Regions from separate parts of the Streptomyces sp. L500 genome, predicted to be linked through region 2. Evidence: riboswitches for the same ligand, from Rfam matches in the RefSeq annotation. Region 2 holds a riboswitch; the other holds the start of a gene.

Region 1 (7,735 bases), on a different contig from region 2:
CTGGCCCTTCTGACCGGCGTCCATCGGGTGCTTGACCTTGGACATGTCCGTCACCAGATCCGCGAAGTCCAGCAGCTTCTCCGGGGCGTTGCGGCCGGTGATGACGACGTGCTGGGTGCCGGGGCGGTCCCGCAGCACCTCGATCACCTCGTCCGTGTCGATCCAGCCCCAGTGCATCGGGTACGCGAACTCGTCCAGCACGTAGAGCCGGTACGTCTCCGCCGCCAGGTCGCGCTTGACCTGCTCCCAGCCCTCCCGCGCCTTCTCCTCGTTGCTCAGTTCGGAATCGCGCTGGATCCAGGACCAGCCCTCGCCCATCTTGTGCCAGTCGACCGTGCCGCCCTCGCCGGAGGCGCCCAGCACCCGCAGCGCGTTCTCCTCGCCGACCTTCCACTTCGCGGACTTCACGAACTGGAACACCCCGATCGGCCAGCCCTGGTTCCAGGCGCGCAGCGCCAGCCCGAAGGCCGCCGTCGACTTGCCCTTGCCGATGCCGGTGTGGACGAGGACCAGCGGCCGGTTGCGGCGCTGACGTGTGGTGAGCCCGTCGTCGGGTACGACGGTCGGCTGTCCCTGGGGCATTACGCGGCCCTCCGTGAGTCGGTGTTCCGTACGGTGCGTACCAGCGCGGAGACATTCTCCGCGCGCAGGTCGTCGAGGGTCACGACCGGCCCGCCGAGCGCCCGGCCCAGCTCGCCCGCCAGGCCGAGCCGCACCGGACCGGCCTCGCAGTCCACGACCACCGACGCGATGCCGGAGCCCGCGAGCAGCCCGGCCGCGCGCGCGGCGCGCGCCAGCGGTTCCACGCCGCCCGTCGCCCGTCCGTCGGTCACGACGACCAGCAGCGGACGGCGCGACGGATCGCGCATGCGCTCCACGCGCAGTACCTCGTGGGCCTGGAGCAGGCCCGCCGCCAGCGGCGTCCGGCCGCCCGTCGGCAGCTTCTCCAGCCGGGCCGCGCCCGCCTCGACGGACGACGTCGGCGGCAGCGCCACCGTCGCGCCGGTGCCCCGGAACGTCACCATCCCGATCTTGTCGCGGCGCTGGTAGGCGTCCATCAGCAGGGAGAGCACCGCGCCCTTGACCGCGCTCATCCGCTTGCGGGCCGCCATGGAGCCGGAGGCGTCCACGACGAACAGCACCAGGTTTCCCTCGCGCCCCTCGCGCACGGCTTCGCGCAGGTCGTCGCGTCGGACGACCAGCCCGGGACCGCCCCGGCCCCGCGCCCGCTGGTGCGGGGCGGCGGCCTGGACGGTCGCGGCGAGGTGCAGCTTCGACAGCGCGCCCCCGCGCGGCCGGCGCGCCCCCGTCGTCCGGCCGTGCGCCGTGAGCGCGCGCGAGCGGCGCCCGTCGGCGCCCTCGCCGAGGCCGGGGACGGTGAACCGCCGGGTCCGGAACGGCTCAGCGGCTGCGACAGCGGGGGCCTCCCCGCCGTCGTCGCTCCCGGAGGCCGACGCCTCCTGCCGGGCGCGCTCGTGCCCCGGCTCCTGACGCTGCGGCGGTACGTCGTCCGTGGTGGCGGCCGGTCCGTCGCCCGCCCCCTGCGGAGGCTGACCACCGCCGTCCGGGCCGCCACCCGGTCCGTCGTCCGGGCCCTCCGGGCCCTCGGGGCCGTCACCGTCCGGCTCAGGACCGTCCGGCTCCGGTTCCGGCTCGGGCTCCTCGTCCTCGAACCCGGCGAGGATCTCGTCCAGCCTGTCCTCGTCCAGACCGGGCGCGTCGAAGGGGTTCCGGCGGCGCCGGTGGGGCAGCGACAGCAGTGCCGCCTGTCGTACGTCCGCCGTCGTGACATCCGTTCGCCCCGCCCACGCGGCCAGCGCGGCAGAGGTGCGCGCTGTCACGATGTCCGCGCGCATCCCGTCCACCTCGAACCCGGCGCACACCGCCGCGATCCGGCGCAGCGCGCCGTCCCCGAGCCGTACGCCCGGCAGCAGCGCCCGCGCGGCCGCGATGCGCTCGCGCAGCGCGTCCTCCTCCGGCGCCCACTTGGCGGCGAAGGCCGCCGGGTCCTCGTCGAAGGCGAGACGTCGGCGCACGACCTCGACGCGCTCCTCGGTCTCGCGCGAGGCCGCGACCTCGACGGTCAGCCCGAAGCGGTCGAGGAGCTGCGGGCGCAGCTCGCCCTCCTCGGGGTTCATGGTGCCCACGAGGAGGAAGCGGGAGGCGTGGCGCACGGAGACGCCCTCGCGCTCGACGGAGGAGACACCGGTCGCCGCCGCGTCCAGCAGGCTGTCCACGAGGTGGTCGCCCAGCAGGTTGACCTCGTCGACGTAGAGCACGCCCCGGTGCGCGGCGGCCAGCAGGCCGGGCTCGAACGCCTTGACGCCCTCGCCCAGCGCCCGCTCGATGTCGAGCGAGCCGACGAGGCGGTCCTCGGACGCGCCGACGGGCAGCTCGACCATCCGCGCCGGGCGGGCCGCACCGGCATCGTCCGCGTCGCCGCCCGCGTGGGGACCGTCCGGGCAGTGGGGGTCCGGGGCCGCCGGGTCGCAGGAGAACCGGCAGCCCGTGACGGTCACGACCTCGGGCAGCAGCGCCGCCAGGGCCCGGACGGTGGTGGTCTTCGCGGTGCCCTTCTCGCCGCGCACGAGGACGCCGCCGATCGACGGCGAGATCGCGTTGAGCAGGAGGCCCAGCCGCATGTCGTCCATGCCGACGATCGCGGTGAACGGATAGGTGGACGAGGACATCAGCGGTTGCCTCCCTGGAGGGAACGGGTCAGTGGCGGCGCCCCGGGCGGTATGAACGGCAGTCCGCCCGGCACCCCGTCCTCGATCAGGCGCAGCAGCGCGTCCGTGTCCGCGTGCTCCTCGACGAGGTCGCCCAGCCGGTCGAGCTGCTCCTCCCGCAGCGCCCCGAACGACGTGTCGGGCGCGGGGACGAACGCCCGTCCGGCCGCTTCCGCGACCCGGCGCAGGAACGCCCGGCGGAAGCCGTCGCTCTCCAGCGAGCCGTGCCAGTGCGTGCCCCACACCGCGCCCACCCGGCACCCGTCGAGGAACGGCTCGTCCCCGCCCAGCACCTCGGCCACGCCGTGGTGGATCTCGTAGCCCTCCACGTGCTCGCCCAGGGCCTCGCCGACCGGCCGGGCCAGGGTCTTCTCCACCGCGAACCGCACGCGCACCGGCAGCAGGCCCAGGCCCTCGACCGTGCCCGCCTTCGACTCGACGTCGTCGTCGATCCGCTCGCCCAGCAGCTGGAAGCCGCCGCAGACGCCCAGCACCGGGCGGCCCTCCGCCGCCCGCCGCGCGAGGGCGTCGGCGAGCCCGCGTTCGCGCAGCCACGCGAGCGCCCGTACCGTGCCGCGCGTGCCGGGTACGACGACCAGGTCGGCGTCGGCGAGCTCCTCGGGGCGGTCCACGAACCGCACGACGACGCCGGGTTCGGCGGCCAGCGCGTCGACGTCCGTGAAGTTCGACATCAGCGGCACCGCGCACACGGCGACCCGCAGGACGTCCGCGCCGTGCGGCGGGGCGACCACGGACTCGCGGACCGCGCCGCGCAGGGACACCCGCAGGCCGTCCTCCTCGTCGATGCCCAGGCCGTGGGCGAACGGCAGCACGCCGAACGTCCGCCGGCCCGTCAGGTCGCGCAGCATCTCCAGCCCAGGCTCCAGCAGGCTCACGTCGCCCCGGAACTTGTTGACCACGTAGCCCGCTATCAGCTCCTGGTCCTCGGGGGAGAGCAGCGCTGTCGTACCGAAGAAGGAGGCGAAGACGCCGCCCCGGTCGATATCGCCGACGACGACCACGGGCAGGCGCGCGGCGCGGGCGATGCCCATGTTGACGATGTCGGAGCGGCGCAGGTTGATCTCGGCGGGGCTGCCGGCGCCCTCGCAGATCACGGCGTCGTGGGTGCGCCGCAGCTCGGCCAGGCACTCCGTCACCGTGCCGAACAGCTGCTCCTGGCGTCCCGCGTGGTAGCCGCGGGCGCTGAGTTCGCCCACCGGCTTGCCCATGAGGACGACCTGGCTGCTGCGGTCGCTGCCGGGCTTGAGCAGCACCGGGTTCATGAGCGCGCTCGGCTCGACGCGGGCGGCGGCGGCCTGCATCGCCTGCGCGCGCCCTATCTCCGCGCCGTCGCGCGTCACGAAGGAGTTGAGGGACATGTTCTGCGCCTTGAACGGCGCGACCTTGACGCCCTTGCGGACCAGCCAGCGGCAGATGCCGGCCGTGACCACGCTCTTGCCCGCGTCCGAGGTGGTCCCGGCCACCAGCAGGCCCCCGCCCGGCGGGCCCGTGCGCCCGCTCCTGTCGGCTGTCACCGAGACTGTCACCGATTCCTCCCCGCGTTCCTGAACAGGCTGCCCACCGTACGGGCCGTGACCGCCGTCCCCAGGGCCAGCAGCGACACCCGGCGCGAGAGCCGGACCGCGCGCTCGATGTCCGCCGTCCGCACCGGACGGTTCTCCTCGCCCAGCACCGGGCGGTGCTCGACGCGCCCCGCGTAGGCGAGGGTGCCGCCGAGCCGTACGCCCAGGGCCCCGGCGAAGGCGGCCTCGACCGGCCCGGCGTTGGGGCTGGGGTGGCGGGAGGCGTCGCGCCGGGCCACGCGCAGCGCGCCGCGCGGGTCGGGCCCGGCGAGGACCGTGAGCGCGGCGGTCAGCCGGGCGCCCGGCCAGCCGACGACGTCGTCGAGCCGGGCCGACGCCCAGCCGAACCGCCGCAGCCGGGGCGACTTGTGACCCACCATGGCGTCCAGGGTGTTGACCGCCCGGAAGCCCACGAGCCCGGGCACGCCCCCCAGGGCGCCCCAGACGAGGGCGCCCACGACGGCGTCGGAGGTGTTCTCGGCGACGGACTCCACCACGGCCCGGGCGATCTGCTGCGCGTCCAGCGCCTGCGGGTCGCGGCCGCACAGGTGCGGCAGCCGCTCCCGGGCGACCTCCACGTCCCCGGCGGCCAGCGCGCCGCCGATGGCCCGGGCCTCCCGGCCCAGGGACGTGCCGCCCAGGACGGACCAGGTGGCGGCGGCGGTCAGCGCGATCTCGGCCGCGCGGTGGCCTCGCGCGGCGCGGGCCAGCAGCCCGGCCCCGGCGGCCGCGCCACCGGCGCAGACGAGGGCGTGGAGCGTGCCGTACCCCCGGTGGTCGCGCCACAGCCGGCGTTCGACGGCCTGCGCGGCCCGGCCGAACGCGGCGACGGGATGGCCGCGGCGGGGGTCGCCGAGGAGCAGGTCGCAGGCGAACCCGAGGGCGGCGCCGTACGCGAAGGAGAAGCGATCGCGGCCGGGCATGGCGAAGCGGTGTCCTCACTCAGGGTCCGCGCCCTGGCTCGACGTGACGGCGACCAGAGTCTCCTGGCTCCCGGATCCGCGCCGCCCCCGGCCTTCCGGCTCGCGCCGTGGCCATCGGTTGGGGGGACACTCCCCGGTGACAGTGGCGGGACCGCGCCGGATTCGCACCGGCTTCCTCTGCTGTCGCCGTTTGGCTCCGGAAGTCCACCACGCGGTGGGAAGGGGCGTCAACTCGCCCTGACCTGCGCCCCCGCCGTCGCCACGGGGGAGAAGCACCGACGGCGGCGAGCGGGGCGGAGCCCCGTCACCCCACCCGTTCCGCCCGGTGCCGCACGGCCCGCAACCGCACCTCCGTCGGGAGGCGCGTCAGCCCGGCCGACACCCGCGCGTGGCGCAGGACTTCCTCGCGCAGCCGCGCCAACGCCACCCCCGGTGCCCCGCGCGCCCCCAGTGTCAGGACGATCCGTGCCCGGGGCGCCGTCCGGCGTCCCGACAGTACGACGGCCGCCCGTTCCACCCCCGGCAGCTCCTCGGCCTCCGCCTCCATCACTTCCTCCAGCGCCCGCCCCCGCACCGACGCCACCTCTCCGCCGCCGCTGTGGACCACCACCTCGCGCAGCCGGCCCCGGCGGGCCTGGGCCGAGAGCCACCACGCGGACAGCAGGACGACGACGGCCAGGACGGCGACGACCGCCGGCCACCACCATCCCCTGCCGCGCCACCTCCGCAGGTCCGCGGTGGGCAGCAGCACGTCGTCCGGGCCGGTGAACGGCCAGGCCGACGGCAGTTCGAAGCCCCAGTGGCGCGGCAGGTCCAGCGCGCCGATCAGCACGGCGGCGCCGAGCGCCACCAGCAGCGCTCCGGCGAGCCCGGTCAGCAGCCGGTTGACGATCCTCAGCATCGCGAGAACCACCCCGGGCACTGCGAGAACCACCCCACCCCGGTCACCTCTTCGCAGGGCGTCGTACGTGCACGGACAGGGACGGCTCCCGGGCGAGCCCCAACTCCCGGACGCCCTCGGCCAGTACGGTGTTCACGTCCGTCCGTACCTCGTCCAGGTCCCGGAAGTGGGAGCGGGCCCGGGCGCGGACCACGCGCCGGCCCACGTCGACGCGGACGGCCTGGACGCCGGGGACCTCCATCACCCGGTCGCGCAGCACCAGGGCCGCCGCCCCGCGCTCCAGCCCGGCGTGGACCCCGTCGTCGCCCGCGCCCTCCGCGCGGCGCATCGGCAGCACTCCGCGCAGGCCCGGGGTGAGGGCGAGGACGAGCAGCCAGCAGCCGGCGAGGACGGCCACCACCGCGCCGGCGACCACCAGTCCGTCACCGAGGTGACGGGTCGCCAGCTCATGGGCCAGGTGCCGGCGCCAGGCCATGGCGGGGCGGCCGGCGCGGACGGCGGCGACGTCGTAGAGGAAGAGCCCGGCGACGGTCAGGGTCACCGCCGCGACCAGCGTGGCGGGCAGCCTGCGCGGGGAACGGAAGCGGGGGACGCGGCCGCCCCCGACGGCCCGGGGCGCCTCCTCCTCGGCCGTCTTCTCCAGTGACACGGGACCGCTCATCGCACCCGCACCCCCGACAGCCGGCCGGTGTGCGCGGAGTGCAGCCGCTCGACCGTGATCAGCACCTCGGGCACCTCCATGCCCGTCAGTTCCCCGACGCGCTCGGCGATCCGCTCGCGCACGGCGCGGCAGCGGGCGCCGATGTCGGCGGGGTAGTCCAGCTCCACGAGGACCCGCACCCGGGCGGAGCCGTCATGGACGACGACGCTGGCGCGCGGGGGCGCGTGGTCCTCGGCGGGGGCCGTGGCGCCCAGCGCCTCCAGGGCCGCCCGGGAGGCGATCTTCGCGACGACACGGTCGGCGATCCGGGTGGCGCCGCGCTCGGCGGGCACCACCGCGCGTCCTCCCCCCACGCCCTACCTCCCGTGCCGGTCGCGGTCGCGCGGGCGCAGCAGCCGGGAGAACTCGCCCGGCTCCACATCGCCGTCCAGGAGCCGCCCGCCCACGAAGCCCACGATGCCCAGCGCCGCGACCAGCAGAAAGGCGCCGAACCCTCCGAAGTAGCCGGCGAATCCGAGAGCCATGCCGGCGATCATGCCGGCCACGGCCATGCTCATCACGCGCTCCTCACTGGAGCCTGGGCTCCGGCTCTTCCTCTTCCTCGTCCGGCAGCTTGACGTCGGTCACGGCGATGTTGACCTCGACGACCTCCAGGCCCGCCATCCGTTCCACCGCCGAGATGACGTTTTCCCGCACCGCGTGGGCGACATCCGCGATGGCGACGCCGTACACCACGACGATCTCCAGATCGAGGGCCGTCTGGACCTCGCCGACCTCCGCCTTCACCCCCCGGGCGACGGACCGTCCGCCGGGCACCCGGTCGCGGACGGCCCCGAAGGTGCGGGACAGTCCGCTGCCCAGGGCGTGGACGCCGACCACGTCGCGGGCCGCGAGCCCGGCGATCTTCTCCACGACGCCGTCGGCGATGGTGGTGCGGC
Region 2 (7,735 bases):
CTGCGGCCGGACGGCCACGTGGCATGGGCCGGTGACGACCAGGACGACCTGCTCGCCCACCTGCCCGAGTGGTTCGGCGCGCCCGTCGGCTGAGCGCACGGTCGGCGCGCGGTTCCGGCCCGGGTGCTCCGGGCCGGAACCGGCCTGCTCCGGCCCGCCGGCTCAGTCGTCGCCGCCCTCCAGGTTCCCTTCCGTCTCCAGGAACAGCTGCCGCAGCGCCTCCAGCGTCTCCGCGTCCGGCTTGGCCCACATGCCGCGGCTCTCGGCCTCCAGGAGTCGCTCGGCGATGCCGTGGAGGGCCCAGGGGTTGGCCTCCTCCAGGAAGGCCCGGTTCTCCGGGTCCAGGGCGTAGGTCTGGGCGAGCTTGTCGTACATCCAGTCGGGGACGACGCCCGTGGTGGCGTCGTAGCCGAAGAGGTAGTCGACGGTGGCGGCGAGTTCGAAGGCGCCCTTGTAGCCGTGGCGGCGCATCGCCTCGATCCAGCGGGGGTTGACCACCCGGGCGCGGAAGACGCGGGACGTCTCCTCGACGAGGGTGCGGGTGCGGACCGTCTCGGGGCGGGTGGAGTCGCCGATGTACGCGGCGGGGGCCGTGCCCTTGAGGGCCTTCACCGTGGCGACCATGCCGCCGTGGTACTGGAAGTAGTCGTCGGAGTCGGCGATGTCGTGCTCGCGGGTGTCGGTGTTCTTCGCCGCGACCGCGATGCGCTTGTAGGCCGTCTCCATCTCCTCGCGGGCCGGGCGGCCCTCCAGGCCCCGGCCGTAGGCGTAGCCGCCCCAGACCGTGTAGACCTCGGCCAGGTCCGCGTCGGTGCGCCAGTCGCGGCTGTCGATGAGCTGGAGCAGGCCCGCGCCGTACGTGCCCGGGCGGGAGCCGAAGATCCGGGTGGTGGCGCGGCGTTCGTCGCCGTGGGCGGCGAGGTCGGCCTGGGCGTGGGCGCGGACGAAGTTCCGGTCGTGCGGCTCGTCGAGGCCGGCGGCGAGCCGTACGGCGTCGTCCAGCAGGCCGATGACGTGCGGGAACGCGTCGCGGAAGAAGCCGCTGATGCGCAGCGTGACGTCGACGCGGGGGCGGCCCAGCTCCTCCGGCGGGATGGGTTCCAGGCCCGTGACGCGGCGCGACGCCTCGTCCCAGACCGGGCGGACGCCCAGCAGCGCCAGCGCCTCGGCCACGTCGTCGCCCGCCGTGCGCATCGCGCTCGTGCCCCACAGGGACAGGCCCACGGACTCCGGCCACTCGCCGTTGTCCGTGCGGTAGCGCTCCAGGAGGGAGTCCGCGAGGGCCTGGCCGGTCTCCCAGGCGAGGCGGCTGGGGACGGCCTTGGGGTCGACGGAGTAGAAGTTGCGGCCGGTGGGGAGGACGTTGACCAGCCCGCGGAGCGGGGAGCCGGAGGGGCCTGCCGGGACGAAGCCGCCCGCCAACGCCTTGACGGCGTTGTCGAGTTCGGCCGTGGTACCGGCCAGGCGCGGGACGACCTCGCGGGCCGCGAAGTCCAGGACGGCCGACACCGGATCGGTGCCCGGCACCGTGGGTTGTGCCCGCCCTCCCCCAAGCTCTCGGCTTCGCTCGAGCAGGGGGGACCCCCATCGCCCTGCGGGACGATTGCCCACAACGGTCGGGATGGCGGCCGGGTCCCAGTTCGCCGCCTCCATCGCCTCGACCAGCGCGCGGGCTTCCGCCTCCGCCTCGTCGGCCGTCGTGCGGGTCGCCGCCGACTCGTCCAGGCCCAGGGCTTCGCGGAGGCCCGGCAGGGCCGTCGTGCCGCCCCAGATCTGGCGGGCACGGAGGATCGACAGGACGAGGTTCACCCGCGCCTCACCCGTGGGCGCGCCGCCCAGCACGTGGAGGCCGTCGCGGATCTGGGCGTCCTTCACCTCGCAGAGCCAGCCGTCGACGTGCAGGAGGAAGTCGTCGAAGCCGTCGTCGTCCGGGCGCTCCTCCATGCCCAGGTCGTGGTCGAGCCGGGCGGCCTGGATGAGCGTCCAGATCTGGGCGCGGATCGCGGGGAGCTTGGCCGGGTCCATCGAGGAGATCTGCGCGTACTCGTCGAGGAGCTGCTCCAGGCGCGCGATGTCGCCGTAGGAGTCGGCGCGGGCCATGGGCGGCACGAGGTGGTCGACGAGCGTGGCGTGGGCGCGGCGCTTGGCCTGGGTGCCCTCGCCGGGGTCGTTGACGAGGAACGGGTAGACCAGCGGCAGGTCGCCGAGGGCCGCGTCGGGGCCGCAGGCGGCGGACAGGCCGGCGTTCTTGCCGGGCAGCCACTCCAGGTTGCCGTGCTTGCCCAGGTGGACCATCGCGTCGGCGCCGAAGCCGCCGTCCTCTCGCGAGGCGGCGATCCAGCGGTAGGCGGCGAGGTAGTGGTGCGAGGGCGGCAGGTCGGGGTCGTGGTAGATGGCGATGGGGTTCTCGCCGAAGCCGCGCGGCGGCTGGATGAGGATCAGCAGGTTGCCGCGGCGCAGGGCGGCGAGGACGATGTCGCCCTCGGGGTTGCGGCTGCGGTCGACGAACATCTCGCCGGGCGCCGGGCCCCAGTGCTCCTCGACGGCCTCGCGCAGCTCGGCGGGGAGCCGGTCGTACCAGCGCTTGTAGTCGGCGGCCGGGATGCGGACGGGGTTGCGGGCCAGCTGCTCCTCCGTCAGCCAGTCCTGGTCGTGGCCGCCCGCCTCGATGAGGGCGTAGATGAGCTCGTCGCCGTCGCCGGACGCGAGGCCGGGGACCTCCTCGTCGCCGAAGTCGTAGCCCTCCTCGCGCAGCCGGCGCAGCAGGGCGACGGCGCTGGCGGGGGTGTCGAGGCCGACGGCGTTGCCGATGCGGGAGTGCTTGGTGGGGTACGCGGAGAGGACGAGCGCCAGCCGCTTCTCGGCGGCGGGGATGTGGCGGAGGCGGGCGTGGCGCACGGCGATTCCGGCGACGCGGGCGGCGCGCTCGGGGTCGGGGACGTACGCGGGCAGGCCGTCCGCGTCGATCTCCTTGAAGGAGAAGGGGACGGTGATGATGCGGCCGTCGAACTCGGGCACGGCGACCTGGGTGGCGGAGTCGAGCGGGGAGAGCCCCTCGTCGTTCTCCGCCCATGCCTCCCGGGTGCCGGTCAGGCAGAGGGCCTGGAGGATGGGCACGTCGAGGGCGGCGAGCGCGCCGGCGTCCCAGGACTCGTCGTCGCCTCCGGCGGAGGCGTCGGCGGGCCGGGTGCCGCCGGCGGCGAGGACGGTGGTGACGATCGCGTCGGCGTCGCGCAGGGCGTCGATCAGCTCGGGCTCGGGGGCGCGCAGCGAGGCCACGTACAGGGGGAGGGCGCGGCCGCCGGCCCGCTCGATCTGTTCGCACAGCGCCTCGATGAAGGCGGTGTTGCCGCTCATGTGGTGGGCGCGGTAGTAGAGCACGGCGACGAGCGGGCCGGACGCGCCGGGCTCGGGCGTGCGCTCCAGCGCGCCCCACGCGGGGGCGGCGGCCGGCGGCTCGAAGCCGTGGCCGGTGAGCAGCACGGTGTCGGAGAGGAAGCGGGCCAGCTGTTCGAGGTTGGCGGGGCCGCCGTGGGCGAGGTAGGCGTGGGCCTCGGCGGCGATGCCGACGGGGACGGTGGACGCCTCCATCAGCTGGGCGTCGGGGGCCTGTTCGCCGGTGAGGACGACGACGGGGCGCGGGCCGGCCAGCAGCTGGTCGAGCCCCTCCTCCCAGGCGCGCAGCCCGCCGAGGAGGCGCACGACGACGAGGTCGGTGCCGTCCAGCAGGGCCGGGAGGTCGTCGAGGGCGAGCCGGGCGGGGTTGGCGAGCCGGTAGGGGACCGGACCGCCGGCCGCTCGGGCGCTGAGCAGGTCGGTGTCGGACGTCGACAGGAGCAGGATCACAGCATGCCTTCCTCGGGGTCCGCGCCCCGGGCGGTGGGAGGACGGCGGGAGTTCCTGACTCACCGCGGCCGCGCGCTCGCGCTGCCGGGCACACAGTGGCGGGACCGTGCCGGGATCACACCGGCTTCCTCCCCTGTCGCCGTCGCTGGCGAGAGTCATAGTAGCCAGGACGTTCCTTCCGGGGGCTCTGCCCCCGGACCCCCGCTCCTCAAACGCCGGAGGGGCTGACTTCTTCCCCCGTCGGTATGCTCGCCGCCATGTCCACTCCCCCCGAACCCCCTGGTCGCGAGCGCGGCGACGCCTGCCCCGGCGCGCTGCGGCTGCACACGGCGGATGACGGGGCGCTGGCCCGCGTGCGCCTGCCCGGCGGGCTGCTGACAGCACGTCAGGCCGACGTACTCGCCGACCTCGCCGACGACTTGTCCGACGGCCGCCTCGACCTCACCTCCCGTGGCAACGTCCAGCTGCGCGCCCTTCCCGACGGCTGCGGCGCCGCCCTGGGCGCCCGGCTGCGCGAGGCCGGGCTGCTGCCCTCGGACCGGCACGACCGCATCCGCAATGTCGCGGCCTCCCCCCTGTCCGGCCTGGACGGAAAGGGCTTCACGGACATTCGGCCCTGGGTGCGGGAACTCGACGGCCTGCTCTGCTCGTCGGACGAGCTCACGGACCTCTCGGGCCGTTTCCTCTTCGGACTCGACGACGGCCGGGGCGACATCGCCGCCCTCGCACCCGATGTGACATTGATCGCAACCGAGGGCGGCCACCAGGCCCTCCTGTGCTTCGGCCCCGGCCCCGACGCCCTGCGCGTCGCCGCCGAGGACGCGCCGCGCGCGGCGGTTCTGGCGGCCCGTGAGTTCCTGGCGGCGCTGCGCGAGAACGGCGGCAAGGCGTGGCGCGTCCACGAACTGGCCCCCGCGCTGCGGCCGCGCCCGGAGCGGCTCGCGGACCGGCTGGCGGCGGCCGGCATCGGCTCCGCGCCCGCGCCGAGCGCCACGCTCCCCCTCGGTGCCCCGGCCGCCCCCGGAGCGGTTCAGGGTCCCGGGGGGCGGTGGGCCCTGTCGGTGGCCGCGCCCCTGGGCCGGCTGACCTCCGCCCAGTGGCGGCTCCTCGCCCGGACGGCCGGTCAGGACGGCGACGGTGAACTCCGGGTGACGCCCTGGCGCGGCGTCGTCGTCCCCGGGCTCACCGCCCCGGTGGCCGCCGCGCGCCTCGCCGGACTCGGGGACGCGGGACTGGTCGTCTCCGCCGCCTCCCCCTGGCACGGCGCGGGCGCCTGCACCGGCCGACCGGGGTGCGTCAAGTCCCTCGCGGATGTACGGGCCGACGCGGCCGCCTCCCTGGCGGCCGCGCGCCCTGGCGGGCCCGGGACGCTGCCCGTGTACTGGTCCGGGTGCGAGCGGCGCTGCGGCCACCCCGGCGGCCGGTGGGTCGACGTCCTGGCGACCGGCGACGGCTACCGGGTCGCCGTGCGGCACGGGGCGGAAGAGGCGACGGTCGCCGTGGCCGCCCGTTCAGGCACGGCGGAGGCCGTGACGGCGGCACGAAACCCGACCCCCACGACGACGCCGGCCACGACGACGACCGACGGCCCGCGCGGCTGAGCGCACCGCGGCGGCGGCCGACCCAACACAGAGCAGAACCCAGCGACATGCATCACCCAGCGAGCGAGGGCACAGTGTTCGACTACGACAAGGACGGCGCGTCCATCTACCGCCAGTCCTTCGCCACCATCCGCGCCGAGGCGGACCTCGGCGGGCTGCCGCCCGACGTCAGCCGGGTCGCGGTCCGCATGATCCACGCCTGCGGCATGACCGACCTGGTCCAGGACCTCGCGTACTCGCCGGGGGTCGTGGCCCGGGCCCGCGAGGCGCTGCTCGCGGGCGCGCCGATCCTGTGCGACGCGAACATGGTCGCCAGCGGCGTCACCCGCAAGCGGCTGCCCGCGGACAACGAGGTGGTGTGCACCCTCGCCGACCCCGCCGTGCCGGAGCTGGCGCGGCGCATGGGCACGACCCGCAGCGCGGCGGCGCTGGAGCTGTGGCGCGACAGGATGGGGGGCGCGGTGGTCGCGGTGGGCAACGCCCCCACGGCGCTGTTCCGCCTCCTGGAGATGATCCAGGAGGGCGCGCCGCGCCCGGCCGCCGTGCTGGGCATCCCGGTCGGCTTCATCGGCGCGGCGGAGTCGAAGGACGCGCTGGCCGAGAGCCCGCTGGGGCTGGAGTATCTGGTGGTGCGGGGCCGGCGCGGCGGCAGCGCCATGGCCGCGGCCGCGATCAACGCGATAGCGAGCGAGGAAGAGTGAACGAGAAGACCGTGCCCACGCCGGTTCCCCCGTCGGCGCCCACGCCCACCGGCCGGCTGTACGGGGTGGGGCTGGGGCCCGGCGACCCCTCGCTGCTGACCGTCCGGGCCGTCGAGGTCATCGCGTCGGCGGACGTCGTCGCCTACCACAGCGCCCGGCACGGGCGCAGCATCGCGCGTTCCATCGCGGAACGCCATCTGCGCCCCGGCCAGATCGAGGAACCGCTGGTCTATCCGGTGACGACGGAGGCCACCGACCACCCCGGCGGCTACCGGGGCGCGCTGGAGGAGTTCTACGAGGAGGCGGCGGCCCGGCTCGCCGCGCACCTGGACGCCGGGCGCGTGGTGGCGGTCCTCGCCGAGGGCGACCCGTTCTTCTACAGCTCGTACCAGCACATGCACAAGCGGCTGGCGCACCGCTATCCGACGGAGGTCGTGCCGGGGGTGACGTCGTTCAGCGCGGCGTCGGCCCGGCTGGGCCGCCCGCTGGTGGAGGGCGAGGAGACGCTGACGATCCTGCCGGGCACGCTGCCCGAGGAGGAGCTGACCGCGCGGCTGGCCCAGGCCGACTCCGCCGTGGTGATGAAGCTCGGCCGGACGTTCCCCGCGGTGCGGGGCGCGCTGGAGCGCTCCGGGCGGCTGGCGGAGGCGCGGTACGTCGAGCGCGCGACGATGGCCGGGGAGCGCACGGGCCGGGTGGCGGACGTCGACCCGGAGTCGGTGCCGTACTTCTCGCTGGCCGTGCTGCCGAGCCGGGTGGCGGCCCTCCCGGACCGTCCGGAGGAGACGGGCGGGGGCGAGGTCGTGGTCGTCGGGCTCGGCCCGGCGGGGCCGTTGTGGCTGACGCCGGAGGCGCGGGGTGCGCTGGCGGCGGCACAGGACGTCGTCGGCTACACCACGTACGTGGACCGGGTGCCCGTGCGGCCAGGGCAGTGCCGGCACGCGTCGGACAACAAGGTGGAGTCGGAGCGCGCCGAGTTCGCCCTCGACCTGGCCCGGCAGGGCCGTCGCGTCGCGGTGGTGTCCTCGGGCGACCCGGGCGTGTTCGCGATGGCCTCCGCCGTGCTGGAGGTCGCCGCCGAGGACCCCTACCGCGAGGTCCCGGTGCGGGTGGTCCCCGGTATGACCGCCGCCCACGCGGCGGCCGCCCGGGCGGGCGCCCCGCTGGGCCACGACTACGCCGTCGTCTCCCTCTCCGACCGGCTCAAGCCGTGGGAGGTCATCGCCGGGCGGTTGCGCGCGGCGGCCGCGGCCGACCTGGTCCTCGCCCTGTACAACCCCGGCTCCCGCAGCCGCCTGTGGCAGGTCGGCAAGGCGCGCGACGTGCTGCTGGAGCACCGCGCTCCGGAAACCCCGGTGGTCATGGCGCGGGACGTGGGCGGCCCCGAGGAGTCCGTGCGCGTCGTCCGCCTCGGCGAACTGGATCCCGCCGAGGTCGACATGCGCACGCTTCTCATCGTCGGCTCCACGCAGACGCGTACCGCGCGGCGGGGCGCGGACGGCGCGGAGCGGATCGTCTGGACGCCGAGGCGTTACCCGGAGGGCTGACGCGTGGAAGGGCCCCAGTCCCGCCCTTTCACCGTTTCCT

Evidence for each region. A riboswitch is a leader RNA that binds a small molecule or an ion and turns the genes downstream of it on or off. The one in region 2 is predicted to bind cobalamin.
Region 1: another riboswitch for cobalamin. It lies ahead of ACX9I7_RS14560 (cobalamin biosynthesis protein); the one in region 2 lies ahead of cobN (cobaltochelatase subunit CobN).

Annotation. Positions count from the first base shown of each region.
Region 1 is NZ_JBTOLC010000012.1:135,544-143,278, forward strand. Features, by position in the region: gene cobO (cob(I)yrinic acid a,c-diamide adenosyltransferase) at 1-582, opposite strand, end outside; gene ACX9I7_RS14550 (putative cobaltochelatase) at 582-2,690, opposite strand; gene ACX9I7_RS14555 (cobyric acid synthase) at 2,690-4,264, opposite strand; gene ACX9I7_RS14560 (cobalamin biosynthesis protein) at 4,273-5,235, opposite strand; cobalamin riboswitch at 5,293-5,412, opposite strand; gene amaP (alkaline shock response membrane anchor protein AmaP) at 5,540-6,136, opposite strand; gene ACX9I7_RS14570 (DUF6286 domain-containing protein) at 6,180-6,797, opposite strand; gene ACX9I7_RS14575 (Asp23/Gls24 family envelope stress response protein) at 6,794-7,150, opposite strand; gene ACX9I7_RS14580 (hypothetical protein) at 7,154-7,354, opposite strand; gene ACX9I7_RS14585 (Asp23/Gls24 family envelope stress response protein) at 7,365-7,735, opposite strand, start outside.
Region 2 is NZ_JBTOLC010000009.1:81,966-89,700, reverse strand. Features, by position in the region: gene rox (rifampin monooxygenase) at 1-93, shown strand, start outside; gene cobN (cobaltochelatase subunit CobN) at 163-3,846, opposite strand; cobalamin riboswitch at 3,880-4,011, opposite strand; gene ACX9I7_RS11890 (cobalamin biosynthesis protein CobG) at 4,104-5,447, shown strand; gene ACX9I7_RS11885 (precorrin-8X methylmutase) at 5,495-6,148, shown strand; gene ACX9I7_RS11880 (precorrin-2 C(20)-methyltransferase) at 6,145-7,695, shown strand.